One region of the Shewanella sp. 433 genome, then DNA from elsewhere that is predicted to be linked to it. Evidence: predicted binding sites of a transcription regulator. Region 1 holds the regulator's gene; each other region holds the start of a gene.
The links. Region 1 encodes LexA, which represses DNA repair genes until DNA is damaged. Its sites were predicted from a motif close to TACTGTATNNNNATACAGTA; they were not measured.
Positions count from the first base shown of each region.

Region 2: a site for LexA is predicted at 5,524-5,543, ahead of AC5YB1_RS09420 (YebG family protein). Genes of this name have one in related genera too.
Region 3: a site for LexA is predicted at 1,787-1,806, ahead of recN (DNA repair protein RecN). Genes of this name have one in related genera too.
Region 4: a site for LexA is predicted at 5,066-5,085, ahead of recA (recombinase RecA). Genes of this name have one in related genera too.

Region 1 covers NZ_CM181703.1:187,817-195,695, forward strand. The annotation lists gene cysQ (3'(2'),5'-bisphosphate nucleotidase CysQ) at 1-431, opposite strand, end outside; gene nudE (ADP compounds hydrolase NudE) at 482-1,027, opposite strand; gene yrfG (GMP/IMP nucleotidase) at 1,124-1,795, shown strand; gene lexA (transcriptional repressor LexA) at 2,145-2,762, shown strand; gene AC5YB1_RS00940 (cell division inhibitor SulA) at 2,759-3,268, shown strand; partial or broken gene coxB (cytochrome c oxidase subunit II) at 3,666-4,778, shown strand; gene ctaD (cytochrome c oxidase subunit I) at 4,797-6,407, shown strand; gene AC5YB1_RS00955 (cytochrome c oxidase assembly protein) at 6,409-6,978, shown strand; gene AC5YB1_RS00960 (cytochrome c oxidase subunit 3) at 6,975-7,850, shown strand; gene AC5YB1_RS00965 (DUF2909 family protein) at 7,851-7,879, opposite strand, start outside.
Region 2 covers NZ_CM181703.1:2,134,991-2,142,869, forward strand. The annotation lists gene AC5YB1_RS09395 (class GN sortase) at 1-184, shown strand, start outside; gene AC5YB1_RS09400 (GGDEF domain-containing protein) at 266-1,285, opposite strand; gene AC5YB1_RS09405 (PqiB family protein) at 1,457-4,081, opposite strand; gene AC5YB1_RS09410 (paraquat-inducible protein A) at 4,068-4,700, opposite strand; gene AC5YB1_RS09415 (paraquat-inducible protein A) at 4,693-5,307, opposite strand; gene AC5YB1_RS09420 (YebG family protein) at 5,555-5,839, shown strand; gene AC5YB1_RS09425 (GAF domain-containing protein) at 5,856-6,314, shown strand; gene proQ (RNA chaperone ProQ) at 6,599-7,240, shown strand; gene prc (carboxy terminal-processing peptidase) at 7,271-7,879, shown strand, end outside.
Region 3 covers NZ_CM181703.1:3,300,351-3,308,229, reverse strand. The annotation lists gene recN (DNA repair protein RecN) at 105-1,766, opposite strand; partial or broken gene AC5YB1_RS14685 (AEC family transporter) at 1,884-2,099, opposite strand; one part of gene AC5YB1_RS14680 (IS3 family transposase) at 2,121-2,959, opposite strand; one part of gene AC5YB1_RS14680 (IS3 family transposase) at 2,959-3,223, opposite strand; gene AC5YB1_RS14675 (DUF3319 domain-containing protein) at 3,451-3,708, opposite strand; gene AC5YB1_RS14670 (YjaG family protein) at 3,715-4,314, opposite strand; gene barA (two-component sensor histidine kinase BarA) at 4,307-7,090, opposite strand; gene rlmD (23S rRNA (uracil(1939)-C(5))-methyltransferase RlmD) at 7,207-7,879, shown strand, end outside.
Region 4 covers NZ_CM181703.1:3,281,261-3,289,139, reverse strand. The annotation lists gene AC5YB1_RS14610 (protein-L-isoaspartate(D-aspartate) O-methyltransferase) at 1-55, shown strand, start outside; gene AC5YB1_RS14605 (peptidoglycan DD-metalloendopeptidase family protein) at 179-1,048, shown strand; gene rpoS (RNA polymerase sigma factor RpoS) at 1,126-2,100, shown strand; gene mutS (DNA mismatch repair protein MutS) at 2,292-4,859, opposite strand; gene recA (recombinase RecA) at 5,193-6,254, shown strand; gene recX (recombination regulator RecX) at 6,268-6,717, shown strand; gene alaS (alanine--tRNA ligase) at 6,916-7,879, shown strand, end outside.

The DNA of each region.
Region 1 (7,879 bases):
CCTTTACTTGAGCGCTTATAAGCCCCCAGTCCCGCGATGGCATAATAAATCACCTCGGTCATGGGCACATAAACAATCCCCATAATGGGGCGATTATGCTCAACTAACGCGATGATCACCGAAAAGTCGCCGCTGCCAGCAATAAACTCTCCGGTGCCATCTAACGGATCGACCAGCCAATACCTGGGCCAATCGACGCGATCGGATAACGGGATGTCGGCATCTTCTTCAGATAACACAGGAATATCAGGAGTCAGCTGAGTCAGCGCAGCGGTGATAATTTGGTGCGCAGCGAGATCGGCAGACGTCACAGGGGTATTATCCGCCTTAATTTCTTTATCAAAGCTACCTTCAAGGTAAATATCTTTGATGGCCATTCCCGCTTCAACGGCGATGGCGATCACCTGTTCCACACACTCTTCTGGCTTCATCACAACTCCAACAACCTAGACAGGTAATGCATATATCCGAATTGAAATAACTATTTTAGTTTTAAATGCTTCTGGGCTAAAAACAAGGCACTCACACTTCTAGACTCTGAGAAGTCTTCCAATGCCAATAGCCCTGACCACTGTGCAAGCGGCCAAGAAACAACCTCTATTGGCTCGGGCTCATCGCCTTCAAGGCGACTCTCATACAGATCTTCTGCAATATAGATCTGCATCTTGCTGACAAAATAGCTGGGCGCCAGACTTAACTCCATCAAATGGGTTAATTTTTTAGCCCCAAAGCCTATCTCCTCCTGCAGCTCCCGATTAGCGGCTTGCTCAGGCGTCTCTCCCGGATCAACCAGCCCTTTGGGAAAGCCCAGTTCATAGCTGTGGGTTCCTGCGGCGTACTCTCTGCCCAGCAGCAGTTGCTCACCCAACACAGGGACCACCATTACGGCACCACGATTATTACCTTTCATACGTTCATACTGGCGCTCGACCTGATTAGAAAATTTCAGGTGCACTTGTTCAATTTGAAATAACCGACTCTGGGCAACAACTTGTGTATGTAATATCTGTGGCTTTTGGTCCGACATGAATGTCCCTGATAAAATGACGTTTGCATCACAGTTCAATCTTACTATGATGGGCCTAATCCACAACTCTCACGATAGAATTTTTTTACTGACCTTATGTTTCCTTGGGATAAAATCGATACTGTACTGCTTGATATGGATGGCACACTGCTAGATTTACACTTTGATAGCCATTTTTGGCTCAAGCTAGTGCCGCAAACCTTAAGTCACAGCAGAAACATCTCTCTAAATGAAGCTAATGTCTTGGTAGAACAAGCCTACGACCAAGTGGTTGGCACCTTGGATTGGTATTGCCTCGACTACTGGCAGCAACAACTGCAACTGGATATTGTGCAGCTGCAACGCACATTGGCCGACAGGATACAGTTACGCCAAGACAGCATGCCATTTCTACGCGCATTGACTCAAAAGCATAAAACCAGAATATTAGTGACCAATGCCCATCCTCAAAGCCTAGCTCTCAAACTAGAACACACAGAGCTCGCGCAAGGGTTAGACCATATGATCTCCAGCCATGAAACAGGTTTTGCTAAAGAGCACCCTCAATTTTGGTCTAGCTTATTTAACCAATATCAATTGCAACCCAGTCGGTGTTTATTTATCGATGACAGCGAAGCTATCTTACATGCCGCCAAACAAGCTGGAGTTGGGTATTTGCTTGGCATAAGCAATCCTGATAGTAAAAAGCCCCATAAAATATTTACCGACTTTCCCGCAATCCATGATTACCACCACCAGTTAGATGATCTTATCGCCAGTAAGCCATAATAGCTCCTCGCTCAATGACATAAGATAAGGATAAATGCAGGTGCATGGTGCAACCAAACCCTATAGCCTGCTTATTTGTTTCACCGCCCGAACTTGGCACTGAAATCGTCTCAACAGATAAGAGAGCAATCGCGCCACTCAGCGACACTCAATGAATCCTTTCCGTAAAATTAAATTCATAACATTGATTTAAATTAAAAAAGTCAGATTGCAATAAAAATAAATCTGCGACCTTATTTTCAGTTTTAAGCAAATCCCACCACATTGCCGACAAAAATATGCTTAATCCTTGCGCTACTTTAAATACTGTATATACTAACAGTTACTGTATGGAAAGACAGGATCTGTAATGAGACCATTAACCCCTAGACAAGCTGAAATATTAGAATTAATTAAACGCAATATTGCCGATACAGGCATGCCGCCTACCCGAGCTGAAATTGCTCGTCGCCTAGGCTTTAAAAGCGCCAATGCGGCCGAAGAGCACTTAAAAGCCTTAGCCAAAAAAGGCTGCATCGAAATAATGCCTGGGACCTCGCGAGGTATTAAGCTAACTCAAGAAGATGATAGCGAAGATCTTGGTTTACCACTGATTGGACAAGTCGCTGCCGGTGAACCCATTTTGGCCCAAGAACATGTTGAGCAACACTACAAAGTTGACCCAGCGATGTTTCGCCCAAGCGCTGATTTTCTCTTAAGAGTCCGCGGCGATAGCATGAAAAATATTGGTATTCTCGAAGGCGATCTACTTGCGGTGCATAAGGTGGAGCAAGCCAGTAATGGGCAGGTTGTCGTAGCTCGCGTCGAAGATGATGTCACAGTAAAGCGCTTTGAAAAGAAAGGTAATACTGTATATCTTCACGCCGAAAATGAAGAATATTCACCGATAGTCGTCGACCTATCTACCCAAAGCCTTAGCATCGAAGGGCTGGCCGTAGGTGTTATCCGCAACGGAGATTGGCAATGAATAATCTAATGGGTAATGCCCCGCGACATCCCGGCCTTTGGGTCGATATGAATAAGCAACACAAACCAACTCAGCACAGTACCATTGCGACATTATCGAGTCGTACCCAAGGTAAGCATGAGTTGCAAGCGCTAACACCGCAATTAGCAAGATTAAGCCAACAAGGCCAGTGGGTCGTACTGATTAGCCCACCGAATATTGGCTATAAGCAGATGCTCGCCGATGCGGGGGTACGCATGGATAGAATCTTATTAGTGCACACCAAAGATGAAGTTGAAGCACTGTGGGCGATGGAAAAAGCGCTTACTAGTGGTACATCCAGTGCGGTGATCAGTTGGACCCAAGCACTCGATGCTCGCGATTGCCGCCGCTTACAATTGGTCGCCAAAAGTACCCAGGCTCTAGGTGTTGTGATTGAAGATGATAATAGTCACTTACCTGTAACAGCCCTGACAGAGCAAGATCTGGGCTATCAACAAGCATCATTATTTAGTTCACTGCACTAGCATTACAGTTCAAACTTTCCATACTTAAGCCCCGCGAGGGGCTTTTTTGTTGCTGTTTTAAAAAAATTAAAAAAAAGTGATCTTGATCAATATTTAAACAGCGATTAAGTTAGTAATAGATATCAACGATTATTTGTTATATCCGAACAATTTAGTGGTCTGTTTCATTGGCCAACGAGTGTAGATCTCTCACTGCGTCCAATAAAGCGGAAATTAGCCTGATATAGTCAGCCGTAAGTGCAAGCGTGGTAACCACCAGCAATAACAACAGCAATACCACCAGCGCACTGTGAAGTCATCGTTGCTTTTTTGGGAACTGAAAAGTTTGCATAGAGCCGAGACATACTGTGTAACTTTTCTTTGTAGTTGCCTTCGCAATTGACAGAGGAGAAGTCTAGTGAAGCATCTGTGGTATAGCTTGCTCGGGTTATTACTAGCCCCACCCATATTCGCAGCCGATATGCCCCTTAATATGACACTAGGGGTAACTGAGATCAGTGGCAAGGTTTTTAGCCTTCACATGACCATTCTTTATATCTGTTGCGCTATCGGCATCATAGTGTTTGGGGTGATGATCTATTCCATCATTAACCATCGTCGCTCCAAAGGTGCGGTGGCTGCCAATTTTCATGAAAGCACTAAAGTCGAAATCGCTTGGACTATCGTCCCTTTTGTCATCTTGATCCTGATGGCGATCCCTGCCACTAAAACTCTTATCGCCATGGAAGACCCTAGCGATGCGGATATCACCATCAAGGTTACAGGTTCTCAGTGGAAATGGCATTACAGTTATTTTGATCACGATATCGAATACTACAGTTTACTCGCTACCCCAAGAGCACAAATTGAAGGCAGTGAAACGAAGGGCGAAAACTATCTATTAGAAGTCGACAAACCTCTAGTGCTTCCCGTTAATAAAAAAGTGCGTTTCTTGATGACGTCAGATGATGTGATCCATTCTTGGTGGGTGCCAGCCTTTGCGGTAAAAAAAGATGCTAACCCCGGTTTCATCAATGAAGCTTGGACCCGCGTGGATAAACCCGGCACGTACCGCGGCCAATGTGCTGAACTATGCGGTAAGGACCATGGCTTTATGCCCATAGTGGTTGAAGTGTTGTCTGAGGCCGATTTTGCTCTCTGGATCGATGAGCAAAAAAACCAAGCCACAATCGCCGCCGCCGCAACCGAAGCCTCGTTATCGCAAACCTTATCTATGGATGAACTTATGACCCAAGGTGAGCAGATATACATGGCACGCTGCGCCGCCTGCCACCAGCCAAATGGCATGGGACTTCCAGGAGTGTTCCCCGGATTAAAAGCCAGCGCCATTGCCACCGGCCCAGTCACAGCACATATCGATATTGTGGTTAATGGTAAGGCGGGCACCGCAATGCAAGCCTTCGCTGGACAGCTAACACCACAGGAGATAGCGGCTGTGGTGACATATGAGCGTAACGCTTGGGGCAATGATGTCGGTGATATCATCCAAGCCGCTGACGTTAGTCAACATGGTCAATAGGGAGGCATGATGAATACAACAACGCGCGAAGCCAATATGGATGCCGCTCATATTGAAGAGTCTAACGAACACCACGAAGCTCACCCAACCGGCATAAAACGTTGGCTATTTACCACTAATCATAAAGATATCGGCACCTTATACCTATGGTTCAGCTTTATTATGTTTCTTACTGGCGGTGCCATGGCCATGGTGATCCGAGCCGAACTGTTTCAGCCTGGATTACAATTAGTCGAGCCCAACTTTTTTAATCAAATGACCACAGTGCACGGCTTGATCATGGTGTTTGGTGCCGTCATGCCCGCCTTTACAGGGCTTGCAAACTGGCTAATACCCATGATGATTGGCGCGCCCGATATGGCGCTACCACGGATGAATAACTGGAGCTTTTGGATTTTACCCTTCGCCTTTACCATATTATTAAGCTCACTCTTTATGGAAGGTGGAGGCCCCAACTTTGGTTGGACATTCTATGCTCCGCTATCCACCACTTATAGCCCTGATAGCACGGCACTGTTTGTATTTTCTATCCATATTATGGGGATCAGCTCAATCATGGGAGCCATCAACGTGGTGGTGACGATTGTGAATATGCGCGCCCCCGGCATGAGCTGGATGAAATTACCGCTATTTGTGTGGACCTGGTTAATCACCGCTTTCTTGTTGATCGCCGTCATGCCTGTGCTTGCAGGGGTGGTCACTATGGTGCTGACGGATAAATATTTTGGCACCAGCTTCTTTGATGCAGCAGGTGGCGGCGATCCTGTGATGTTCCAACATATTTTCTGGTTCTTCGGCCACCCTGAAGTCTACATTATGATCTTACCTTCATTTGGTATCATATCGGCTATTGTGCCCGCCTTTAGTCGCAAACGTCTCTTTGGTTACTCCTCTATGGTTTATGCCACTGCCAGTATTGCGATTTTGTCCTTCTTGGTTTGGGCACACCATATGTTTACCACCGGCATGCCAGTATTTGCTGAGCTGTTTTTTATGTATTGTACTATGCTCATCGCGGTGCCAACTGGGGTTAAGGTCTTTAATTGGGTCGCCACCATGTGGCGCGGATCACTCAGTTTTGAAACGCCTATGTTGTTTGCCATCGCCTTTATCATACTGTTCACCATAGGCGGATTTTCGGGGTTGATGCTGGCCATTACTCCGGTGGATTTCCAGTATCACGATACCTATTTCGTGGTGGCTCACTTCCATTATGTATTGGTCACAGGGGCTATCTTCTCCATTATGGCCGCCGCCTATTATTGGCTACCTAAATGGACTGGACATATGTATGACGAGAAGCTGGGTAAACTGCATTTTTGGTGTTCGGTTATCTCAGTTAACGTGTTGTTTTTCCCCATGCACTTTTTAGGACTCGCGGGAATGCCGCGTCGAATTCCTGATTATGCAATTCAATTTGCTGATGTTAACCAAATTGTCTCTATTGGCGGCTTCGCTTTCGGGCTATCGCAGTTTATCTTTCTCGCCTTAGTGATTAAGTGCATCAAGGGCGGTGAAAAAGCACCAGCTAAACCTTGGGATGGTGCAGAGGGATTAGAGTGGACTCTGCCAAGCCCGGCTCCTTATCACTCATTCTCGACTCCTCCCGAGGTGAAATAACATGTCCCAGCCCCTGGCAGCATCAAACCGCAAGCTGATCATCTGGCTAATCGCTGGCGCGATAGGCATGTTTGGCTTTGGGTTTGCCTTAGTGCCGTTATACGACGTGCTATGTGAGCAACTGGGCATTAACGGCAAGACACAATCGACAGCGTCGACCTACAAGCCGATGACCATAGATACGTCGCGAATGGTGACCGTCGAATTTATGGCTCATATACAACAGGATATGCCATGGGAATTTACGCCAGAGGTCAAACGTATGCAGGTTCACCCTGGCGAGCTTGTACGCACTAACTTTAACGCTAAGAGCCTAGCGCTCGCGACCACCGTAGGCCAAGCCATTCCCTCGGTATCTCCTGGGCAGGGGGCAGCCTACTTTAATAAAACCGAGTGTTTCTGCTTTAATCAGCAGCGGTTAGCGGCGCAAGGTAGTGCTGCATTACCGCTAATTTTCTATGTCGATCCCGATCTACCAGACACGATATCGACACTGACACTTTCCTATACTCTCTACAACATCACCGACAAGGGTTATGTCGGCGCTGTTGAGCAAGGAGCGGCAAAATGACCACTAAACACGAACACTATTATGTGCCAGCGCAAAGTGCCTGGCCCATAATAGGCGCCATCGGGCTATTTTTAATCGCCTTTGGGGCTGGCACTTATATACAGCAGCTCAATAGCGAGCAATCGAGCGGCGGTTATATTCTGACTGCCGGGATTGCAGTGATTGTGTATATGATTTTTGGCTGGTTCAGAACCGTGATTGGCGAATCGATGGCTGGACTCTATTCGAAACAGATGGACAGATCATTTCGCCAAGGGATGAGCTGGTTTATTTTTTCAGAGGTGATGTTTTTTGCCGCTTTTTTTGGCGCGCTACTCTATGCCCGTATGATAGCCGTGCCATGGCTAGGTGGGGCCTCCAATAACGCCATGACTCACGAAGTGTTATGGCCTACCTTTGAAGCGATGTGGCCCTTGGTCACCACGCCAGATGGCACTAAAACCGAAGCAATGGGGTGGACGGGGCTGCCACTGTACAACACCATCATATTACTCACATCATCGGTCACCTTACACTTTGCCCATGTCAATCTCGAAAAAGGTAAACGCACCGCCCTTACCCTGTGGCTGGGGCTGACCATCTTACTCGGATTGGCATTCTTACTGTTACAGGTTGAAGAATATGCTCATGCTTATCAGGAGATGGGGCTGACCCTCTCCTCTGGCGTTTATGGCAACACCTTTTTCTTGCTCACCGGTTTCCACGGCATGCACGTGAGCTTAGGAACCATCTTCTTATTGGTGTTGTTTTTTAGAGTGTTAAAAGGTCACTTCACCCCAGATAAGCACTTTGCTTTTCAGGCGGGCAGTTGGTATTGGCATTTTGTCGATGTGGTCTGGCTATGCTTATTTATTTTTGTGTATGTGCTGTAGCTAATAAGGCCTAGGGTTGGGAGCAATTA
Region 2 (7,879 bases), 1.9 Mb from region 1:
GTCGATTCAAATTGTAGCCGAAACAGATATTCGTCAGCTTAATGGACAAGATGATGTACAGCTGACTTTAGTGACCAGTTATCCATTTGACAGCTTAGGTGCACAAAGTCGCTGGCGTTTTGTGGTGATAGCTGAGCCCGTGGCGGCAAAACCACAGGTCCAACGAGCCTTCGTTGCGGCTTAAATAATGGTGGTGGCTTAAGTGATGTTGATTGCATGGTGTTCGCCGCGGCCTGTTTTATCTTCGTAACGCTGTGCTAGTAGATTAGATAGGCATCACGCGGTTACGCCCGAGGCGTTTAGCGTCGTAAAGATAACTATCGCTACGTTCAATCAGCTGAGCTGGACTATCTTGCTTATGCCATTCACTGACCCCAAAAGAGGCGGTAATACTCTCGATTCGTTGGTCTTTACGGCGATCTTTGACACTGACTTTTTCAAGTGAGCGGCGCATCGCTTCGGCAATGTGTCGTGCCTTACGCTGGTGGCTTTTGGGGACTAAAATGGCGAACTCTTCTCCGCCAAAGCGATATATTTTGCTGCCATCGCGGCAAGCATCACTTAAGCGTTTCGCGACCGCTTTAAGGACGTTGTCGCCCAGTAGATGGCCGTAAGTGTCGTTAAAGCCTTTAAAGTGGTCAATATCGACCAAAATAAGGCAGGTGCCCTCAGGGGCTTGAGTGAGAATGCCAGCCAAATCTTGATCGAATGCTCGGCGATTGAGTACGCCGGTCAGTGCATCATAATAGACATCTTTTTCTGAGCGTTGCAGTTGGCCACGCAGAGCATCTATCTCTTGTTGTGCCTGCTGTAATTTGGCAGTAAAAAATTCGGTACTAGTGCGTATATCGTCAGACTCTTTTACCAAATTACGTACGAGTCCAAGCACTTTCTCTAGGCTGACCCCTTCCTCTTCAATACGATTAAGTTGCTCGAAGTTTTGAGCTATCCGCTTTTGGAAGCCTTTGGCATCATGCTTGGTATCTTTAAGCGATTGCGATAACTCCAGTGTCATGGCCTCTAGATTTTGTCGCATCTCCAGCACATCGATTTCAACCGGATCAGACAGGTGTTCACGGTACAGCAATTGGGCATTGACAGGTGGGCAGGTTTGATACTGGGCTACGAGGTTATCCATTTTTTCAACCAATACCGGATCTTGTTCACCCACATAGGCATACCACAATGCGTAATTAGTCGGAGTGGTGGGGATCTGATGCTTTAGCATCAGAGGTACTGCTTTTTTGAGGTTGATGGCAGCGGTGCGCAGCAGATCGTTGGACATGGTGATAGATTCCTCACAGTATTGCTCATCAATATGGCAACTCAGTCGTTGCTCAACATTGTTTTACTTAATATGGGTTGGCATAGTCGCGCTATGATGTGCGTTCATCCCCCCCGCCATTGTAGGGGGGCATGATAGCGCATATCGGTTAACGTGAGTCGTTAAAGGGCATTATCGATTAGGTCGTTGATTGGGTGCCCAATTAAGCCAGTCAGTTTGTGGCTTTTCATGCAAGGTAAAGGCCTGATTGCTATTTAATTGATTGGCAGGGGTGGTGACCACTTGCGTGGCGACCCCTATGCCGCCAGTGAGTATGGTCTCAAGTGAGCCAGTTTCAATTTGCGCGCCAGAAAATAGACCCACATCCACCTTAATGCCAGACATATCCCAAAATTGACTGCTTTGATTGACTAGATGTTGATAGCGCGCATCTATTTGTACCAGCATCTGCACCTGAGTGCCATTTACCGATAATTGGTAATGGGCTATCTCGCCTATCTTAATGCCGCGAAAGATGATGGGACTGCCTACTTTAATTGAGCCTAAATCGCTGTCAATGAGGGTTAATTGCAACGAGCCATCATCTACATGCACCGGGTTTTCAGTCAGGCCGGTAAAGTGTTTGCTTAACTGCTGGCTATTACCCGGAAGTACGGCCACATAGGGGCCAGTGAGTAGGGTTTCGGCCGCCTGAATGCCAGATAACGAAATTTGTGCATCGATTAAAAAATATTGCGCATCTTGGCGAGTAAATGCCTTGGCATAATCCCCATAAAGGTACGCATCAACACTGACTGTACCGAGGTCATCATTGAGTTTAAGTTGTTCGATCTCACCCACCTGATGACCTAAATAGCGAATAGGCGCTTTAGCCGCTAACTTCGTTGTGGCGGGAAAGCTTAGTGTAATGGGGGTTGCCTTGGCTAGGGCAAGCGCCTTAGACCCGTATAAGTGCTGGCTATTAACGGCATCATCGCCCTCGAGTAAGCCTAAGCTAACGCTGCCTTTGATGGCGCCACTCAAGGGCGCGATCTCAACATTGACTCCGCGTAAGCTAGCATCGACTGTCAAAGCGTTGTTACGCCAAAACACGGTTTTAGGGGTTAACAGTGAATCAAATTGCTTATCAACCCCAAGGGTGATGGCAAAATTATTACTTTTTGCTTGCCAAGCGACATCGAGCACTTGGCCAATTTGCATCTTTTTAAAGTAGAGTGGTGATGTCGCACTTAAATCGGCGCCATCAGGGCTCATCAGGGTGATGCGTCGCTGATCCCTTTGGCTGATGATCTGCTGGGCCTGCTTCTGTGAGCTAAATAACATTAAGGTGCTGTGCTGTTTTACTGGAGTAGTAGATTTGCCTTGAATTAAGCTGATCGCCCCTTGGGTGAGTGTGGCTAAGTCGCGGGTATTTACCGTTACACCCTCGATAGAGGCATCAATAGCTAATGCTGACTCAGGAATGAAGTAGCTACCAGATGAAATAAGCTTTTGATATTCTGGCCATATGTCTATTGAATACTCGACGCCGCTATAATCTGGCTTAAAGCGAACGTCGCTAACACTGCCAATGGGTAACTGTTTAAAGCGTACCTGCGCGCCGACGTCTATGCCGGGGTTCTCACTGGCCGTTAATGTCAACGTAAAAGGTTGATTATGTAAGGGCGGAGCACTATCTAGCAGCGGGTACTGTGCTAAAGGCTCTCCGGTGCCGGGCATGAAATTGATCACGCTACCTGTGAGTAGGCGCGTAGCATGCTTGATACCTGCCGTGGAGATATCGGCGCCTTCGACCCAAAATTGCGCCGTGCCACTCAACAGATGAGCATAATCGCTATCGAAAGTCGCATCGAAAATGACTCCAGAGTCACTTAAATGCGTGTGGGTCACACGGCCTATCTCTATGCCTCGAAATACGATGCTTGCACCCGATTGAATAGTATCTGCATCGCTGGCTTGCAGTGAGAAGCCTACGCCGCGAATGGCAGCATCTTTATCATCAAAAATGGTATAGTGTTGATTTGGTTCGGCTTGCAGACCGTTGGGATCGGAGGAAAAGCTAACGCCACCGGCTAAAATGGCTGACAGACTCTCTGTTTTTACTTTGATTCCCGCCAGTGACGCATCGACTGCTAAGCCTGAGACATTCCAAAATTGCGAGTTTTGTTTTACTAAATGTGTGTACTGTTTCTGTATGTATGCATTAAATAAAATGCGGTTATCATTGACTAAACGGTAACTGAAAATTTTACCGACAGGGATTTGACGATAAAAGATTAGCGAGCCGATATCGAGTGAGCCTAAGGTTGGGCTGCTTAATTGCACCATTAACCCGTCGGAGCCTGGGGCAACTGGTGGAGCCTGATCTTCGGCGATAAACTTTCGGCGTTCATTACCATTTCCAGGTTGAATGGCAATATAGTTACCGGAAAAAAGCGCATCGAGTCCTTCAACACCGGTAATTGAGGCTTTAGGCGTGACTAGCCAAAATTTGGTGTTGTCTTTTAAAAATGGAGTGGAGCGATAATCCATTAATAGATCGACATTCACCCCTTGCAGAGCATCATCGATACTAATGTCGACCACTTTACCGACGGTCAAACCTTGATAACGCACTAAGGTTTTACCGACATCGATACCAGTGGCACTTGGAAAATGGATACGCACATCGATACCCGATTCTCGGATACTCTTAACGCCCAGCCAAGCGCCCAGCGCTAGTGCGATGATAGGTAACAGCCAAATCGGCGAAAATAACTTCTTCTTTACCACTTTAGGTGTTTCAATTTTTGTCATCTTTCGCTTCCAATCGGTCCCAGAGTAAACGGGTGTCTAATACTTTTGCTGCCAGCTGTGTCAATAAGACGACTAAGGCAAACGCCGTAGCAGCCGGTGCAGGTTTGGCATCAAATATTTGCCCCATATTAACCAAAGCCGCCGTTATTGATATGACAAACAGATCTAACATCGACCAGCGACCAATCCATTCAATGATATGAAAGCCTGCCATTAATCTTTTTTTTGAAATTGGTAAACGATGACTTATGGCGAGCAGATAGGTCGCTAAACCGATAATTTTCAGCATAGGTACGAGAATACTGGCGGTAAATAAAATGATGGCAATAGGCCATAAGTCTAAATGGATTAAATGATTAATACCGCTAAAGATGGTGTCACGCCTGACTTGGCCTTGGCTAGTCATAATGGTGATTGGGTATAAGTTGGCTGGCACTAACAAAATGGCGGCGGTGAGCAACAGCGCCCAGCTTTTTTGGATGCTGGCGTAGTCTCGACTCTGTACGTACTGACCACAGCGTTGGCAATAGGTATCTTCAATTCGGCAAAGTTTTGCACAAGTAGGACAACTGGTGATCCCTGCAGCTTGTCCTTGCGAGTTGCGATGAGAGTTAGTCATTGAGCTGGTTCCACATATGCTCGATATCATATTCACGCTGCAAGAAAATAACCACAATGAATAAAATACTGAAGCAGAATGTCCCTATACCAAAATAGAGGTCGGTGTAGTCGGAGAGTTGAAACACGGAAACAAAGATACTGATCATGTATATCTCTAGCATTGTTAGCTCTGTCAACAGGCTATGCCAGCGCAGTAGTTGTTTATAAATATTACGAAAAAATGACTTTTTTATTTGATATTTAACGATTAAAATTTGTGCCAACACTGATAGGATAAGTAAACCAGGAGCGATAACCGCGGCGATCATAACCGCGATCCCCACTACCCAGTAGCCTTGAGATATCACCGACATCGCTCCTTCTACCACTGTCGTGGTACGCACGCTGCCCAAAAAATGCAGCTCTAATACAGGGAATATATTGGCGGGGAAATACAGTACCAAGGCGGTAATACATAAGGCGAGCATACCGTTGATAGAGCAATAGGGGGTGTCGTACAAATTACTATGGCAACGAGGGCAAAGGGCTCTTACCCCAATAGGAAGCGCCCGCTTGCTGACGATGAGGTCACAGGAGCGGCATAGGATAATGCTCTTATCTAACACGTTTCTATCGGAAGTAATGATGGGTATTCCTATCGTTTGGGAGCAAATAACATGGTGGTTGCCCCTAATTTCTTCAGATCCAAAAAGCTGTTGTACGCTGCAAGCGTTTAGCAATTGTGATAAGACAACATCACTATTGCTAACGAAATAATAGAACAAGATTCTATCAGATAAATTTGAACACTTGCATAACAACTTGTATTTATGAGATTCTACAACTGTATATAAAAACAGTGTGAGGACAGGCATGGCAGTTATAACGAAATTTGTCGTAGTCAGAGAAGGGGTTGAGAAGATGACATTCACATCTAAAAAGGAGGCTGACGCCTTTGATAAGATGCTCGATATCGCAGATAATCTACTTCCTTTTATCGAACAGGCTCAGCTAGGACTCGATGATGATGCGATTGAGAAGCTCAGTTTCTATTTAGCCGAAAACAAAGATCAACTGATGGGCTTATTAAAGGGCGGTGCGGTGACGAAACCTGCAGCAGTAAAAAAAGCCAGTAAAAAAACCGAAGCAACAGCATAATTTATTAGGAAACCCTATGACATCCGTGTGTTATGACACTTTAGCTCGCCAAACCGAAGCATTATTCAGTGGCGAAGATAACCTTATCGCAGCCATGGCTAACTTTTCCGCATTGATCAATGACAACCTTGACGATATCAATTGGGCGGGATTTTATCTTGTTGAAGGCGAACAACTGATTTTAGGCCCGTTTCAAGGCAAGGTTGCCTGTACCCGCATTCCTATGGGGAGGGGGGTTTGTGGCACAGCAGCGCAAAGCAATACCACACAACGCGTGGCTGATGTTCACCAGTTTGCGGGCCATATCGCCTGTGATTCGGCGAGTAATTCTGAAATCGTCATTCCATTAAGGCGCGATGGTCAAGTGATTGCTGTGCTTGATATCGATAGCCCATCAATATCTAGATTTGATCAAGCCGACGAAAACGGCCTTGAATTAGTAGTAAAAAGTCTGGAAAAAGCTTTATTTGCTTAAACTAACACCAATTTTGCACAATTGATGGTCGCATTCATAGCTAGCAAGCTTATAATAGGCGGCTTAACGAATATCAAAATGCTGGGTGACATTTCATTACTTGAAATGAATACTTGGCGTTTGTTAAGTGTAATTGATAAGGTATGTTGGACGTAACGCTAACGGGTGTAGCTACACTAGGTGAGATAATGCCCGTTAACCGCCCCTAACAAATATGAACGACACGCCCGCCAACATTAAGTTGGGTGAGGTGATAGTCCCCTTTTTAAACTGTGGAAGTAATGATGGAATCAACAGAAAAGTTGACCGACACCAACGCTATTCTGGCGTATTTATATGAAACATTTCCTTTGTGCTTTATTGCTGAAGGTGAAACTAAACCGCTTAAAATTGGATTGTTTCAGGACTTGGCTGAAAGGTTAGCTGATGATTCTAAAGTCAGTAAAACTCAATTGAGAATTGCCTTACGTCGCTATACTAGTAGCTGGCGCTATCTTAAAGGCATCAAAGTTGGGGCACAGCGTGTCGACCTTGACGGCAATGAATGTGGTGAGCTAGAGCAAGAGCATATCGATCATGCACAAGCTACACTGAAAGAAAGTCAGGAAAAAGCCAAGGCTAAACGTCTAGCCAAAGCCGCAGCGAGTAAGGGCGACAATAATCAGCCTAAGGCTGAAAAGAAGCCATTTAAAAAGCCTGCGCCTAAGCGTAAACCCACTGCGGTTAAAGTCGCTAAACCAGAAGTTGCAGTACAAAATTTAACACCTGCGGTATTAGGCGAGTTGAAACCAAATCAACGTGTCAATGTCAAACTAGGTAAATCGCCAGTATCAGGTGTCGTACTTGACATCAAAAAAGAAGATATACAAGTGCAGTTAGATTCAGGATTAACCATCAAAGTGAAGGTTGAACATATCCTGCTATAACTGTTTCATTGTAAAAGGAGTAACTTGTTGATGCGAAAACTAACTCTGGTAGCTTCAATTGCCAGCATTTTTGTAGGATTCTCGGCTTGGGCATTGACGCCTACAATTCCATCAAGCGAGTTGCCCTCTCTGAATCAAGAGCCACAACATAAAGTGGCGAGTAAGCGAGTGGCGGACACCTATGCGCGTAATCACTATCATCGTTTCGATTTTGATGATGCGTTTGCTGCGCAGGTGTTCGACCGCTATTTAAAGCAACTCGACTACCGTCGTAATGTGTTATTACAAAGTGATGTCGATAGCTTTAAGGTCTACGCTACAGAATTTGACGACATGCTCAAAAGTGGTGACTTGACTGCCGCCTATAAGATGTTTGATCTGGTGCAGCAACGTCGTTATGACCGTTTTGCCTATGCGTTAGCCCTGCTTGATACCGAAATTGACTTTAATGTTCCTGGTGACAACTATCAGTATGATAGAGAAGAAGCTGCTTGGCCCAAAGATGAAGCAGAGCTTAATGAGCTTTGGCGTCAACGGGTAAAATATGATGCCCTCAATCTTAAACTTACTGGTAAAACGTGGGATGAAATTGTTGACGTGTTAGAAAAGCGTTACAACAACGCCATCAAACGTCTGAGT
Region 3 (7,879 bases), 960 kb from region 1:
AGCGCAATTCGCTCATTAAGTACAATGGGATGAGTGAGTTTAAATAGTGAAACACCGATATCAAAAAGCGAAGGTATTTCCTTCGCTTTAGGTGTTGCCAGTCTTTAACCTCTGAGTAGTTCTTTGGCGTTGGCTAGGGTGTTACTGGTAATGGTATCGCCGCCAAGTAAGCGGGCGAGCTCCTCGATGCGTTGGGTTTTATCCAGCGGTACCATAGAGGTCTCGGTTTGTCCGGCTTTACTTTGCTTATTCACAAACATGTGTTGATGACCATTTCCGGCGACTTGGGGCAGGTGGGTTACACATAGCACTTGAGTCGATTCACCCAGTGAGCGTAGCATTTTTCCCACCACAGCAGCAGTTGGCCCCGAGATGCCCACATCCACCTCATCGAAAATAAGCGTTGGTGTGGCGACCTTTTTCGCCGTGATCACCTGAATGCCAAGGCCGATACGTGACAGTTCCCCGCCTGATGCGACTTTCGAGATAGGTTGCAGTGGCTGCCCTGGGTTAGTGGTGACTTGAAACTCGATGGTGTCACAACCGTTGGGCGACATGATCGCTTCGTTAAAGCGGATATCGATAACAAATTTACCCTTAGGCATGCTGAGTTCATGAATCGATTGGGTCACCTGCTTGTCAAGTTCTTTGGCATAACGGCTCCGGCTTTGGCTGAGCTTTTTAGCATGAGCAATGAAGCCTAGCTTGCAGCTTTGCAGCTGCTCAGCGATTTCGTCAAGCTTCTCTTCGTCTGAGTCTAAGCTGCTTAGCTCTTGATTTAAGGCTTGATGGTGCTGATAAAGATCTTTGGCACTTACGTGATGCTTGCGCGCCAACTGCATGATTTTAGAGAGGCGCTGTTCAAGGTAAGCAAAGTGATCTGGGTCGAGCTCTAATCCATCGAGGTAGCGTTGCAGCTCGCTGCTGCTCTCTTGCACTTGGATTAAGGCGTCATTGAGCATATTGCCAATGCTGTTAAGGGCGGTGTCATAGCCCTCAAGCTCTTGAGCTTGATCTATGGCTAAGTTGAGCACCGATTCTACCGCACCTTGCTCGTTGTCTTGCAATAGGAAGAGGGTGTGTTGGCAGGCTTGCACTAAGGCGGTGCCGTTAGCGAGTTTTTTATGCTCGGCTTCTATCTCGTCAAATTCGTGCTCGCCTAAATCAAAGTCATTAAGCTCCTCAACTTGGTATTGCAGCAGTTGCTTACGGGCGATGCGCTCATGTTGCGACTGTTGTAGCTGTTTAAGCTCTTTTTCAATCAGTTTGTAGCGTTGATAGCTCGCACTGACGCTGTCGAGCAGCATGCGGTGGTTAGCATAGCTGTCGAGCAGTGTCAGTTGATGCTCGCTCTTTAACATGGCGTGATGGGCGTGTTGTCCGTGGATGCCGATCAGTAATTGTCCAAGTGCGCGAAGTTGACTAAGCGGTACTGGATTGCCATTAATGTAGGCGCGTGAGCGGCCGTCACTGTTGATGGTGCGCCTGAGTATGCATTCATCATCAAGATCAAGGTCGTTATCTTCGAGCCAGCGCTTTGCCAAGGGAATATCGAGCAGAGAAAAGCGGGCGCTGACCTCGGCTTTATCTGCGCCGGGTCTAACGGTACTGGCTTCGGCGCGATTACCCAGACACAGGCCTAGGGCGTCGATAGCGATAGATTTTCCGGCACCGGTTTCACCTGTGATACTGGTCATACCGGCTTTGAAGTCGAGCTCTAAAAAACGAACAATGGCAAAGTTATTGATGCTGAGCTGGCAAAGCATAATGACATCCTTTCACAAAGTACTGTATTAATGCACAGTATATACTGATTTTTTATACAGTAAATACCTGTGTGCTTTTTGTTCGCGAATTTTGTTGAATTTAAGGTTATGGCAGCGCTACAGCAAATGGTCAAGTAGTGGCAGTACCGCAAAGCTCAGTACTATCCCTAGGCTGATATTTTGCGCGCTGACGGTGGCATTAGTTTGAAAGCGGTGCGCCAACAGGTAGACGCTAGCTGCGGTGGGCAGCGCCGCGAGGAGTACCGCCATCTTAAGCAGTGGGCCGTTAACGCCAAAGGCTTTACACAGTAGGTAGGCAAGCAGAGGTTGTAATGTAACCCTCCCTTATATCGATCATATTTTGAGAGAGTTTTCCTCAATTAATCGCTCATATAATTTAGGCGGTAAATCATTCAGTGATTCATGTGGCCGATCATAATTATATTCTTCAATCCAACTATCTGTGATTTCCCTTACTTCAGTCAAGCTATTGAACAAGTAACAGTCTAATACTTCATTTCGATAAGTGCGGTTGAATCGCTCAATATACGCATTTTGCGTTGGTTTTCCTGGCTTAATAAAATCTAACTTGATGCCATGTTCTTCAGCCCATATCTCAAGTGCATGTGAGATAAATTCTGGCCCATTATCTTGCCTTAATCGCTTTGGGTAACCACGGTAGGCTGCGATTCTATCCAGCACGCGTATAACCCTCTGTGCAGGTAAGCTCGAGTCCACTTCGATGGCTAACGCTTCACGATGATAATCATCAATGACATTAAATGTTCTGAAAGACTTGCCTGAAAATAAGTTATCACTCATAAAATCCATAGACCAGCATTCATTAGCCTTTGCTGGAACGGCCAGTGGCTCAGGCTCTCGAGAAGGTAAGCGCTTTTTACCTTTACGCCGTAAGTTAAGCTTCAAACCACAATAAATACGGTACACACGTTTATGGTTCCATTTATGGCCTAGGAGCCGTAGCCGCTTAAATATCTTCCGAAACCCATAGGCCTTATGTTTTTCAGCAATGTCTGATACTGCCTCAATAATATCATTATCATCTATACGTTTAAGTTGATAATAATATGTGCAACGACTGATGTTTAACGCATCACAAGCCAGCACAACACCTAGGCCAAATTCATTAATGGCATAGTGGGCTAATACCTTTCGTTCTGCTGGCCTTATAGCTTTTTTTCAACAATATCTTTGAGTGCCATATTTTGTAAGCTGACATCAGCAAACATCTTTTTAAGTTTGGCGTTCTCGGCTTCTAATTCCCGCATACGGGTTAAGTCAGAGGCTTGCATCCCACCGTACTTAGATTTCCATTTGTAATAGGTACTTTGACCTACATTATGTTTGCGACATAACTCAGGCACAGTCTGTGCACCAGACTCGCCTTCTTTGAGGATGTTGATAATTTGGCTTTCAGTAAAACGTGTCTTTTTCATGTGATTCTCCATTTGGTTTAGTGTAAATGGAAAACTCTATTTAAAACATTCTGATTTTAAGGGAGGGTTACAATAATGATTAAACCCAAATATACCCCAAAGATAAGCCGACCCTAGCATGTTTACGTCGGTGCCCGCTATTGAGCTAAGGTCTAATGCGAATTAACGTAAAGCCACTTGACTGCATATGGTGCCGTTAATGGGCAATATTAACTTAACTAACTGGGCTAATTGCGTTTATTGGAGCGGCGGATATCAGGTGACTGAGAAGGGCTTTTAGTTGAGCGAGATAGTGGGCTTGCTTCTGTCTTTGCCGCGTGGGCGTTGACCGCTGGCAGCACGCCCAGTTCTTGATAGAAGTGTATCTGACGCCGTAATTCAAATAAGGAGCCACTGCGGCGTTGCTCCCCTATGGTGAGTATCCAAGAGTCGGTTAAGCCATCGCGGTTGGTTAATAGATAACCTTGGTAGATGAGCTTCTTCATCTGCAGTTAAGCGACTGAAATGCCGATGTTAGATACGCCTGCTTCGATAATTTCTTTACGGAGGCCTTTGACAAAGTCGGCGCTGATTTTAGGGTTTTGCTCGATGAGATCGAGTAATGATGCCTGCAGCTCTTTTTCTTCAACCATTACGGGGTGGTTGAAAATAAAGTCATCTAAAGTGGCTTCATCCATCTCATCTTCGATAGTGGCTTCAATATAATTGGCGACCGTGCTCGAAGAGAGTTTGCTGATGTTGATGATATCGTCTTCCACCTTACTTTGCAGTGCGCTCAATAGTGAGGTTAATGCCACTGCGGCGTCCATAGCGGGATAGACACCGTAGGCGTCAAAGTCACTTGGCTCTGGGGTATTGAGATCGAGTCGCTCAAGATAGATGTCGATGTTGAGTTTCAGCTTTTTATCATACATTGACTGCCATAACAGGTTTAGCACTGTGTCTAATACCTGTGGATCGCCAAATTCACACACTTCACTAAATAGCTGGTAGTTGGGATACATGCGCTGGCACAGCGCGATAGCAAACAATTTTTTTTGCTCAAGCTCTAATGCTTTTAATCGTTTGAAGAACCCTGGTTTATTACTCATCGATCACATCCATAGATAACTGGGATATTACTTGGTTAGTGGCAGATTCTACCTTAGAAAGCTCATCAAGTAACTCTAGTATTTCAGGTTCTACCTCTTCGACGCTAGCGCCATTTTTAAGTGATGATTCAATTTCTTTACATAAGCGTTGGGTAGTGGGTACGCCGCAGTAGCAGCTGGCGCCATGGAGTTTATGCACATGGGCTAGCATCGCTTTGGCATCGAGGGTATCAAGCGCCAAGGTAAGTTGATTACGGGTTTCTGGCAGCGAGTCTAACAACATCTGTAACATCTCTAGTGCCAAGTCGGCTTTTTGATTCGCCTGAGTTAAACACAGTTCCCAATTGAGTGTCTGCTGTTCAAAGTGGGTAAACTTGGGGCGCACCTTCCAACTGTTAATGACCTCTTTGAGTGCTGCCTCGTCGATGGGCTTGGGCAGGTAGCCGTTCATGCCACTTTGGTTAATGCGTTCACGCTCTTCGGCGATGGCATGGGCGGTGACGGCAATAATAGGGGTGTTGCGATTTAACGAATGCTCACGGATCTGTTTAGTGGCGCTAAAACCATCGATTCCGGGCATCTGAATATCCATAAAGATTAAATCGAAGTGGCGTGATTTGGCGAGTTCGACAGCGGCCTTGCCGTTGTCGGCGACTGCCACGTGGGTGACGATTTCACGCAGTAAGGTGTCGATTAATTTAAGGTTGGCCGGATTATCATCGACCGCCAGTACGCTAAGTGGCTCTCGGTTTAACACCGGCACAATACGTAACGGCTTAGGTTGTGATGCTAGCGGTGCGCGGTAAGGGTGGATGAGGGTGTTTGCCAATTCACGTTCGCCGATTGGGGCGTGCACAATTTTGTCGACAGCCGACTGGATCACATCGAAACTCGTGGTGGTATTGTTACTGTTACACACATAGAGTGAGTAATCGCTAATGTGCCTAATTCGAGTCAAGGTATCGAGCAGTAAGGGGCTTTTGGCCAGCTCATTACAGCTGATAATGGCGTAATCGAAACGCTGGCTTGTGTTACTCATCAACGCATCAAGTTGTTGCAAGGTGGTGATAGCAGTTACCTGCATTTGCCAGTGCTGCAGTAGATGTTCATGCACCTGGCGCGACAGTTTTCTGGGCTCAAATAGTAAAATTGATTTATCTTTGAGCTTATGGGTATCTAAAGGCTGACTAATCGGATATTGGCTCAGTTTGAGTGGCAAGGTAAACCAAAATGTTGAGCCTTTGTCAGGGGTGGAGTTACAGCCGATTTGGCCACCCATCTGATTAATCACCCGTTTGGTGATGATGAGTCCTAAGCCCGTGCCGCCAAAGCGGCGTGATATGGATGAGTCTGCCTGACCAAAGGCTTGAAATAGTTGGCTTTGATGATGCTTATCGATACCAATGCCTGTGTCGGTGACTTCGCAACGAATAATGATCTTATCGGGCTCAGTGCCAGTAAGGCGCATCTTCAGGTGTATGCTGCCTTCATCGGTAAACTTAATGGCATTCCCCACTAGGTTGGTGAGCACTTGCCCGACCCTTAAGGCATCACCCGAGACGTTATCGTTGATGGCAGGCTCGATATCGACCACCAGCTCTAACTCCTTCTCTTTGGCGCTGTTGGCTAACATAGAGACGGTATCGTCGACCACTTCACGCAAGGCAAACGGCATGTTTTCTAATACCATTTTGCCGGCTTCTAATTTAGAAAAGTCGAGAATATCGTTAATGATGCTAAGCAGGTTACTGGCGCTTTTTTCAATGGTTTTTATATAGTCTTGCTGGCTGGTGTGCAGCGGCGTTTTTAGCAGTTGCTTAGCAAAGCCGATAACGCCATTGAGCGGGGTGCGCAGCTCATGTGACATATTGGCTAAGAATTCTGATTTAATTCGGCTTGCCTCTAAAGCGCGTTTTTTGGCTAAGTCGAGTTCGACGTTTTGAATTTCAATTTGCTCTAAGGTTTCGCGCAGATCTGAGGTGGCTTGGTCGATGTTTTGCTGCATCTCCTCATGGTAATCCGACAACGAACTGGCCATGGCATTAATGCCGCGTTTGAGTAGATCGAGTTCACCAATGAGATTGCCATCGACACGCGTATCGAGCTTACCTTCGCGTATTTTGGCGACCACACGCACCATATCGGTAATGGGCTGAGTCACGTTTTTAACCAACCTAAAGGTAAATAATAGGTTTAGCTGAACCCCAATTAACACCATGATAAAGGCCGCCACCGCAGCGCGGTGCTGCTCCAGCAGGGCGTTTTCTTTGTTGATCAATACCGCGATGTAACCTAGTTTGGCCGAGTTTAATTGATCGGCAGTAGCGTTATTGTCAAACGAGCTGACAATCAGCTCGCGTTGGCTGGAAAGAATAGGACTACGTAAAATAAGGCTATCGCCAAACTGCTCAATTTCGATGCCATTTAATGCGTCTATGGGTTGGTTGTAACGCATAAACTCATGACTTTTGTAGTGATGCGAAGTCACTATCACCCGGTTTTCGGTGTCGAAAATAGCGATAAATTGCACTAAGTTAGACTTATTGAGCTGTACCGAGGTGATGAGGCGTTTGGTGGTTTCAAAGTTTTTAGTTTCTAGCCCTATTTCGGCGGCGATGGCCAGCGGTTCGATAATGCTGGTGCCGCGTTCAATTAAGCTTTGTTCCAGCTCATAGAAACGATTTATGGTAAAATAACTGCCAAGTAAAATACCAACCAAAATAGTGGGGGCTAACGCCAGCACAAGAACCCAGGCTCTTAAGCTGTATTTAGTCATATTGTCGGCACTATTCATGGTGTTGGCTAATTTATACTGTTGTAGCGTATAGGTTACATTAAACTGCCTAAGTTTGGGCAGTGTTTACTCTTATTTTTATCGTTTTAGAGGCCGAAATGGCGCAATTTTTCAAAGCTAAACCCAATAAAGCTAAGCAAATATCGGCAAAGCAGCAATTTCACATCACTCAGCTTGATCATCTCGGCGCGGGTGTCTCTGAGCAGCAAGGCAAAGTGGTGTTTGTGCCCGGCGCCTTGCCAGAAGAAACGGTCACTGCACAATTAATTGAGCAAAAGAAACGTTTTGCTAAAGCTAAGCTGCTACGCATCGATGTGGCATCAAGCCATCGAGTGGCCAGTGGCTGTGCATTCTATGGCCAGTGTGGTGGCTGCGATCTGCAACATCTAGCAGTGCCAATGCAGCGCGAGTATAAGCAGCAAGCCTTAGTTAATTTGCTCGACAAAATGGGCCAAGCACAGGCGCTGCAGTTGGCTGAGCCGCTGGTGGGGGAGGCGTGGGGTTATCGGCGCAAGGCAAGACTTGCCACTCAGTATCAACGCGACAGCAAAACACTGAACTTAGGTTTTCGCGCTTTGGCGAGTGAACAGGTGGTTAGCATCGACGAGTGCCCGGTGTTGGCCCCAGCATTATCGCAACTTATCGCCCCATTAACCTTGTGTTTAAATACGCTCGCGGCCAAGCGCAGTTTAGGCCATGTCGAGTTAGTGGCGGTGGAGTCGACCAATATGGTGGTGCTACGCATTACTCAAGCGCTAAGCGATGCTGATA
Region 4 (7,879 bases), 980 kb from region 1:
TGAGACGATCGAAATGGTCAAATTTGTGCCGCTGGTTAATGGTGAACTGGCCTAATGTCAGTACAGATATCATATGCTTAGCCTTAGGCATATCGTGTCTGGTACAGTCGGCTGCACCTGCATGTGTGGCGGCAGACTTTCTGTGAGCGCTGGAGCGATACGATACCTGTTATTGCTTATGCTATTGCTGCTGCTCACGGCTTGTAGCTTTCAAGCGGATAGACCTGCACCTGTGGTGAGTATTAATTCCCCTGTTAAAAAACAGTATCAAAAAGGTGGTCTGACCTCTGAGCGTTACCGAGTCAAAAAGGGTGACACCTTGTACTCAATCTCGTGGGCCGCTAATAAAGATTTTGTTGATATCGCTAGGCACAATGGGCTTAAAAAGCCCTATACCATCTTTCCTGGTCAGGTGTTAAATCTCAAAATGACCAAGCCCGTTGCAACTAGAGTTAAGGCTCAAAATCGGAATGGAAATACGCCTAAAGTTGCAACTCTTCCAAGTAAAACACTTAATAAACAACATGTTGAAAGTCGTGCTTCGAATAATACTACGAAAGCAACTGTTGCAAAAAAATCACTTGATCAGACCTCAAATTCTGCGTACCCTGTATCAAGTGGTCAACAACCTGTTAACAATGTTATCCACAAGCCAAAGTCGACCTTGCCACAGAAAGTACATCGTTGGCATTGGCCTGTAAAAGGAAAGTTGATTGGAAAATTCTCTGCCAAAGAGCAAGGAAATAAAGGGATTAAGATAGCTGGAACGCGAGGTGAACGCATTCAAGCAGCGGCAGATGGACGTGTCGTTTATGCAGGAAATGCGCTTCGAGGTTACGGTAATCTAGTGATTATTAAGCATAGTGATGATTATTTAAGTGCTTATGCTCATGCAGATAAAATCTTAGTCAAGGAAAAGCAATTCGTAACAGTAGGACAAGCGGTTGCGAGTATGGGGAAAACGGGTACCAATCGGGTCATGTTACATTTTGAAATCCGATACCATGGTAAATCAGTCGACCCACTTAAATTTTTGCCTAAAACATAATTTTTTTAGGCGCCATTTTGGCAATTGGAGGATAAAAACGTGCAGTAATTCAGTGAGTAAAATTTGGGAGAACTATTATGGGTCGTAAAACAACTACCGCAATAGCGGAGACCTTAGTTGACTTGTCTAAGAATGAGTCTGATGTTTCACTGTTAAATAGCAAAGAGAGCGTAAAAGAAGCCGAACTGGAACAGCAAGTACAAGATGATTTGCAAAAGAATTTAGATGCCACACAGCTGTATCTAAGTGAGATTGGATTTTCCCCCCTGTTGAGTGCGGAGGAAGAGGTTTATTTTTCACGTAAGTCCCTTAAGGGCTGTGCTAAATCTCGTAACCGTATGATTGAGAGTAATCTCAGACTCGTCGTAAAAATCGCTCGTCGTTACAACAACCGTGGTTTAGCGTTACTCGACCTTATCGAAGAGGGTAATTTAGGCTTGATCCGCGCGGTTGAGAAGTTTGACCCAGAACGTGGTTTTCGCTTCTCAACTTATGCCACATGGTGGATAAGGCAAACGATAGAACGTGCCATTATGAATCAAACTCGCACGATTCGTTTACCCATACATGTGGTCAAAGAACTTAATGTTTATTTACGCACCGCCCGAGAACTGGCGCATAAGTTGGACCATGAGCCAACCGCCGAAGAGATTGCTGAGAAGCTAGATCTTCCCAGTGCCGATGTGAGTCGTATGTTGAAGTTAAATGAGCGCATTACCTCGGTAGATACCCCGTTAGGCGGTGACAGTGATAAAGCGCTGCTCGATGTATTGGCCGATGACGACAGTGTCGGGCCTGACTATAAAGTACAAGATGAGGATATGTCTAAATCTGTGGTTCGCTGGTTAGATGAGCTGAACAGTAAGCAGCGTGAAGTATTAGCGCGCCGTTTTGGTTTATTAGGATATGAACCTTCAACCCTAGAAAATGTGGGTAAAGAGATAGGCTTGACTCGAGAGCGAGTTCGCCAGATCCAAGTAGAAGCATTGAAGCGCCTTAAAGACTTACTTGGTGCACAGGGATTGTCGGTAGAAGCTATTTTTCGCCCATAAGGTCGCAATACTATCGAGTATTTAGTATCAGCACATAAGTTTGGTGAAAAAGTAAAATAGCTAAGCCTGATTGCCGTTATTATGGATATTGTAGAATATAAAAAAGCGCACCAAAAATGGTACGCTTTTTTGCTTTTAGCATTGAGTGTCAGGCTCAATAGCCTTACTGAGCCTTAATTTTCACATGGCCGTTAACGTAATTGCTTCAGTTGATATAGCAAATCCAATGCTTGTTTAGGTGAGAGTTGATCGGGGTCGATACTGTCTAAGTGTTTAAGTGCTGCCGATTCTTCTGGCGCACTAAAGCTCATGACCTGTTGTGTATCACTTGGCAATCCATTATCTCTATCGCGGCTCTCTAAATGATGTAATTTGTGTTTAGCCGCTTGAACCACTTTACTTGGTACCCCCGCTAATGCCGCGACCTGTAGCCCATAACTCTTACTCGCCGCCCCTTCTTGCACAGCATGCATAAAGGCAATGGTGTCTCCATGTTCAATGGCATCAAGGTGGACATTAACCACATTTTCCAGTAATTCTGGCAACTGAGTTAATTCAAAGTAATGGGTCGCAAATAGCGTCATTGCTTTGAGGTTATTGGCCAGGTGTTCAGCGGCAGACCATGCCAAAGATAGACCATCATAAGTCGAGGTGCCGCGGCCAATTTCATCCATTAAGACTAAACTTTCTGGCGTTGCATTATGCAAAATATTGGCGGTTTCTGTCATCTCGACCATAAAGGTAGAGCGACCCGAAGCCAGATCGTCGGCGGCGCCAATGCGGGTGAAAATACGATCTACCGGCCCAATGGCAGCGCGCTGTGCAGGCACAAAACTCCCGATATGAGCCATTAGGGTGATCAACGCGACTTGACGCATGTAGGTAGACTTACCGCCCATATTGGGACCTGTTACGATTAACATGCGCCGCTGTGGGCTTAAGTTAACCGGATTGGCAATAAAGGGCGTTTGGCTAACCTGTTCGACAACCGGATGGCGCCCAGCATCAATATCAATACCGTTATGTGCGGTCAGTTCGGGGCGATGGTAATTGAACAGATCGGCGCGCTCAGCAAAATTGCTGATCACATCTAACTCGGCAGCAGCCCTAGCAAATAGTTGTAGCTCATGCAGTTTAGGCATGAGCAAATCGAACAACTCGTCCCAGAGTTGTTTTTCAAGTGCCAACGCCTTGCCTTGGCTCGAGAGCACTTTCTCCTCATGCTCTTTGAGTTCGGCGATAATGTAGCGCTCGGTATTTTTTAATGTTTGGCGGCGTTGATAGCTTAGCGGCACTAAGTCAGATTCTCTGCGGCTAATCTCAATGTAATAACCATGTACGCGGTTATAGCCCACCTTGAGGGTCGATGCCCCGGTTGCTTGTTTCTCTCTGGCTTCCAGATCTGCTAAATAATCGGTGGCACCTTGGCTAAGTGCACGCCACTCATCGAGCTCTTGATGGTAGCCAGGTTTTAATACACCACCGTCACGGATCAGCATGGGGGGATTATCGACAATGGCACGGCTCAGTAATGCGTGCTCTTCGGGAAATTCTCCCAGCATTATCGCAAGGTTGCTCAAATGTTGACTGTGGCAATTAGCTAATAGTTGTTTGATTGCAGGCAACAAAGATAACGATTGACGTAAGCGAGCAAAATCGCGAGGACGAGCACTGCGCAGGGCTAAACGGGCGGTGATACGCTCAACGTCTCCCAAGGTTTTTAATTGATCGTGCAGGGTTTCAAAGTCGCCAGAGCTGAGCAGTTCTTCGACCGAATCATGGCGGGCGCGGATGGTGTGATGATTGCGCAGTGGCTCATGGATCCAGCGCTGCAACATACGGCTTCCCATGGGGGTTGCTGTATTGTCGAGGATGGCGGCTAAGGTGTTATCAAAGCCACCTTGCAGGTTTTTAGTCAGTTCGAGATTACGGCGTGTCGCCGCATCGAGAATAATACTGTCGCACTGATTAAAGCGAACAATCGAGTTGATATGGGGTAAGGCGGTACGTTGAGTGTCTTTAACATACTGCATCAGACAACCCGCGGCCTGAAGCGAGAGCCTAACGTCACCTAACCCAAAGCCATAAAGATCTTTGGTGCCAAATTGTGCCAGTAATAATTGATAGCTAGTGTCGTAGTCAAATTCCCACTCTGGGCGCCGACGTTTACCATTAAAGCTGGCAATAAGGCCCATCTCACTAAAATCTTCACTGTGTAACAGTTCGGCAGGATTAGTGCGCTGTAATTCAGCTTCTAACGCTTCTCTGCTGGGAAGTTCAGTGACAACAAAACGTCCTGAGGAGACATCTAGCGTGGCATAACCGAAGCCGACTTTGCCATGATATACCGCTGCCAATAAATTATCTTGCCGCTCTTGTAATAAGGCTTCATCGGTTAAGGTGCCAGGCGTGACGATACGTACCACTTTGCGTTCAACTGGGCCTTTGGACGTAGCCGGATCGCCCACTTGTTCACAAATGGCCACTGACACACGTAATTGCACCAATTTTGCGAGGTAGCCTTCGACCGCATGATAAGGAATACCCGCCATAGGGATAGGGTCGCCGCCACTCTTGCCGCGAGCGGTTAATGAGATCCCCAGCAGCTCAGAGGCTAACTTGGCATCATCATAGAACAACTCATAGAAGTCACCCATACGATAAAACAGTAACATATCAGGTGCTTCGGCTTTTAGCGTCAGATATTGACGCATCATTGGGGTGTGTTTCTCGAGGTTTTGAATATCAACTGCGTTCATGAAGTAACCAAGGTATCCTGCAAAAAAAGCTCAGCATAACAACCCTTAGGTTGCTAGCGTATGATTGGCGCCAATATTAGCAATAATTTCACTTTAACGGGCGTATTTATCCAGCCAAAATTGTATTATTTAAACTCAACTGAGCTCAACCCTAGGCTAAGTGGCTGTTTTAAAGTTAGTAAAAAATAATCATCAACAGTACTTGATACTGTATGATTGTACAGTATACTAGTCAGCATATTGAGACACATAAAGCACAGCTCGTTGTAAGCGCTATGCTTTATCCTAACGGATTTACCACAGCGCAACGCCTGTGATAGAGAGGAAAGCACCATGAAGATAGATGCAAATAAAGAGAAAGCCCTTAACGCGGTTCTAGGTCAAATTGAGAAACAATTTGGTAAAGGATCCATCATGAAGTTAGGTGAAAACCGCTCTATGGATGTTGAGACTATCTCTACAGGCTCTCTATCATTAGATGTTGCACTCGGTGCAGGTGGTTTACCCCTAGGCCGTATCGTTGAAATTTATGGCCCTGAGTCATCAGGTAAAACCACCTTGACCCTTGAGGTGATTGCGGCAGCGCAGCGTGATGGCAAAGTGTGTGCCTTTATCGATGCCGAGCATGCGCTTGACCCGATTTATGCGCAAAAGCTAGGTGTTGATATTGATAACCTATTATGCTCTCAACCAGATACGGGTGAGCAAGCGTTAGAGATTTGTGACGCCTTGACTCGCAGCGGCGCGGTTGATGTGATCATTGTCGACTCGGTGGCTGCGTTAACCCCTAAGGCTGAAATTGAAGGTGAGATCGGTGACTCACACATGGGCTTAGCGGCGCGTATGATGAGCCAAGCAATGCGTAAGCTTGCCGGTAACCTTAAGCAATCTAACACGCTACTTATCTTCATTAACCAAATTCGTATGAAAATTGGTGTGATGTTTGGTAACCCAGAAACCACAACAGGTGGTAACGCACTGAAGTTTTATGCCTCGGTTCGTCTTGATATTCGCCGCACTGGCGCGATTAAAGATCGTGATGAAGTTATAGGTAACGAAACTCGCGTTAAAGTGGTTAAAAACAAAATTGCTGCGCCGTTTAAGCAAGCTGAATTCCAAATCCTTTATGGCGAAGGCATCAACCGTACAGGTGAGTTAGTCGACCTAGGTGTAGCGCATAAACTGATTGAGAAAGCCGGTGCTTGGTACAGCTATAAAGGTGACAAGATTGGCCAAGGCCGCGCAAACGCCGGTAAATACCTAACAGAAAACCCAGAAATTGCCAAAGAGATCGATACCGCACTGCGTGCCATGCTGCTTGGTGGCCAAAAAGTGGCTGCTGAACCTGCCGTTAGCGACGAGAATATCGACTTAGAAACAGGTGAAGTGTTTTAAGTACTAACTTGTTATGACAGCTTCTGCTATGCATATCGCGGTTGGGCTCCTTGCCCGCCGCGACTATTCACGCCATCAAATCAAAACTAAACTGCTTCAAAAAGGCTTTGAGTTAAGCGAAATTGAGCCTGTACTCGACCGTTGTGTCGATAATGGTTTTTTAGATGACGCTCGCTTTGCCGCCTTATTACTGCGTTCTCATATTAGCAAGGGCCATGGTCAAAACCGCATCCGTCAATCGATGGCGCAAAAAGGATTATCGAAAGAGGCGATTGAAAGGGCATTAAACAATAGTGATTGTGACTGGTTTGAGCTAGCAAAATCAAAAGCCAATAAAAAATTTGCTAATAATGGGCCTATTAGCGATCAAAAAGATCGTGCTAAACGTGTACGTTATTTAATGGGCCAAGGTTATAGCTTCGATCAAATCGCCTACGCGCTAGAGGTTGACTCCGATATATGATGATTCATGTTTGCTTGCTTCAATAATCATGTCTGCTGGTTATTTCCCTTCTGTACTTGCCTTTTTGTTCGTTTATCTCACTTCCTAGGTTAAACCTCTGGTTGTTCAACAATAGACTGCTTATAATGTTGGGCTAACTATGAGTGTCGGTGAAGTTTCAATTGTCACCGCGAATGTAACCTAATTCAGGATGATTTCATGTATCAAACCACTGCAGCGCTGAGAAGTGCTTTCTTGGAGTTCTTCCGCAGAAATAGTCACCAGGTAGTGGACAGCAGTTCACTGGTACCTGGCAATGATCCGACCTTGTTGTTCACCAACGCAGGTATGAACCAGTTTAAAGATGTCTTTCTTGGTGAAGATAAGCGCGATTACACTAGGGCGACAACCTCGCAACGCTGTGTACGCGCTGGTGGCAAGCACAACGATTTGGATAACGTAGGTTATACCGCGCGTCACCATACCTTTTTTGAAATGCTTGGTAACTTCAGCTTCGGCGATTATTTTAAGCAAGAAGCAATCACCTTCGCTTGGACCTTTCTAACGGAAGAGTTAAAGCTGCCCAAAGAACGTCTGTGCGTCACGATTTATGAAACCGATGATGAAGCCTTCGAGATTTGGAACAAAAAGATTGGTGTTGCGGCTGAAAACATTATTCGTATCGGTGATAACAAAGGCGCTGCTTACGCTTCAGATAACTTCTGGCAAATGGGCGATACCGGTCCTTGTGGTCCTTGTTCTGAAATTTTCTATGATCATGGCGAGCATATCTGGGGTGGCCGTCCTGGCACGCCAGAAGAAGACGGTGACCGCTTCATTGAAATTTGGAACATCGTATTTATGCAGTACAACCGTCAAGCTGACGGTGCCATGGAGCCACTGCCTAAGCCTTCGGTTGATACTGGTATGGGCATTGAGCGTATTGCCGCCATTATGCAAGGCGTACATTCCAACTATGAAATCGATATTTTCCAAACCCTGATTAAAAAGGCCGCTGAGATTCTGAATGTTAGCGACCTTAACAATAACTCGCTAAAGGTTATCGCCGATCATATTCGCTCTTGTGCCTTCCTGATTGCCGATGGTGTGATGCCATCGAACGAAGGTCGTGGTTATGTATTGCGCCGCATTATTCGCCGTGCCGTGCGCCACGGCAATAAGC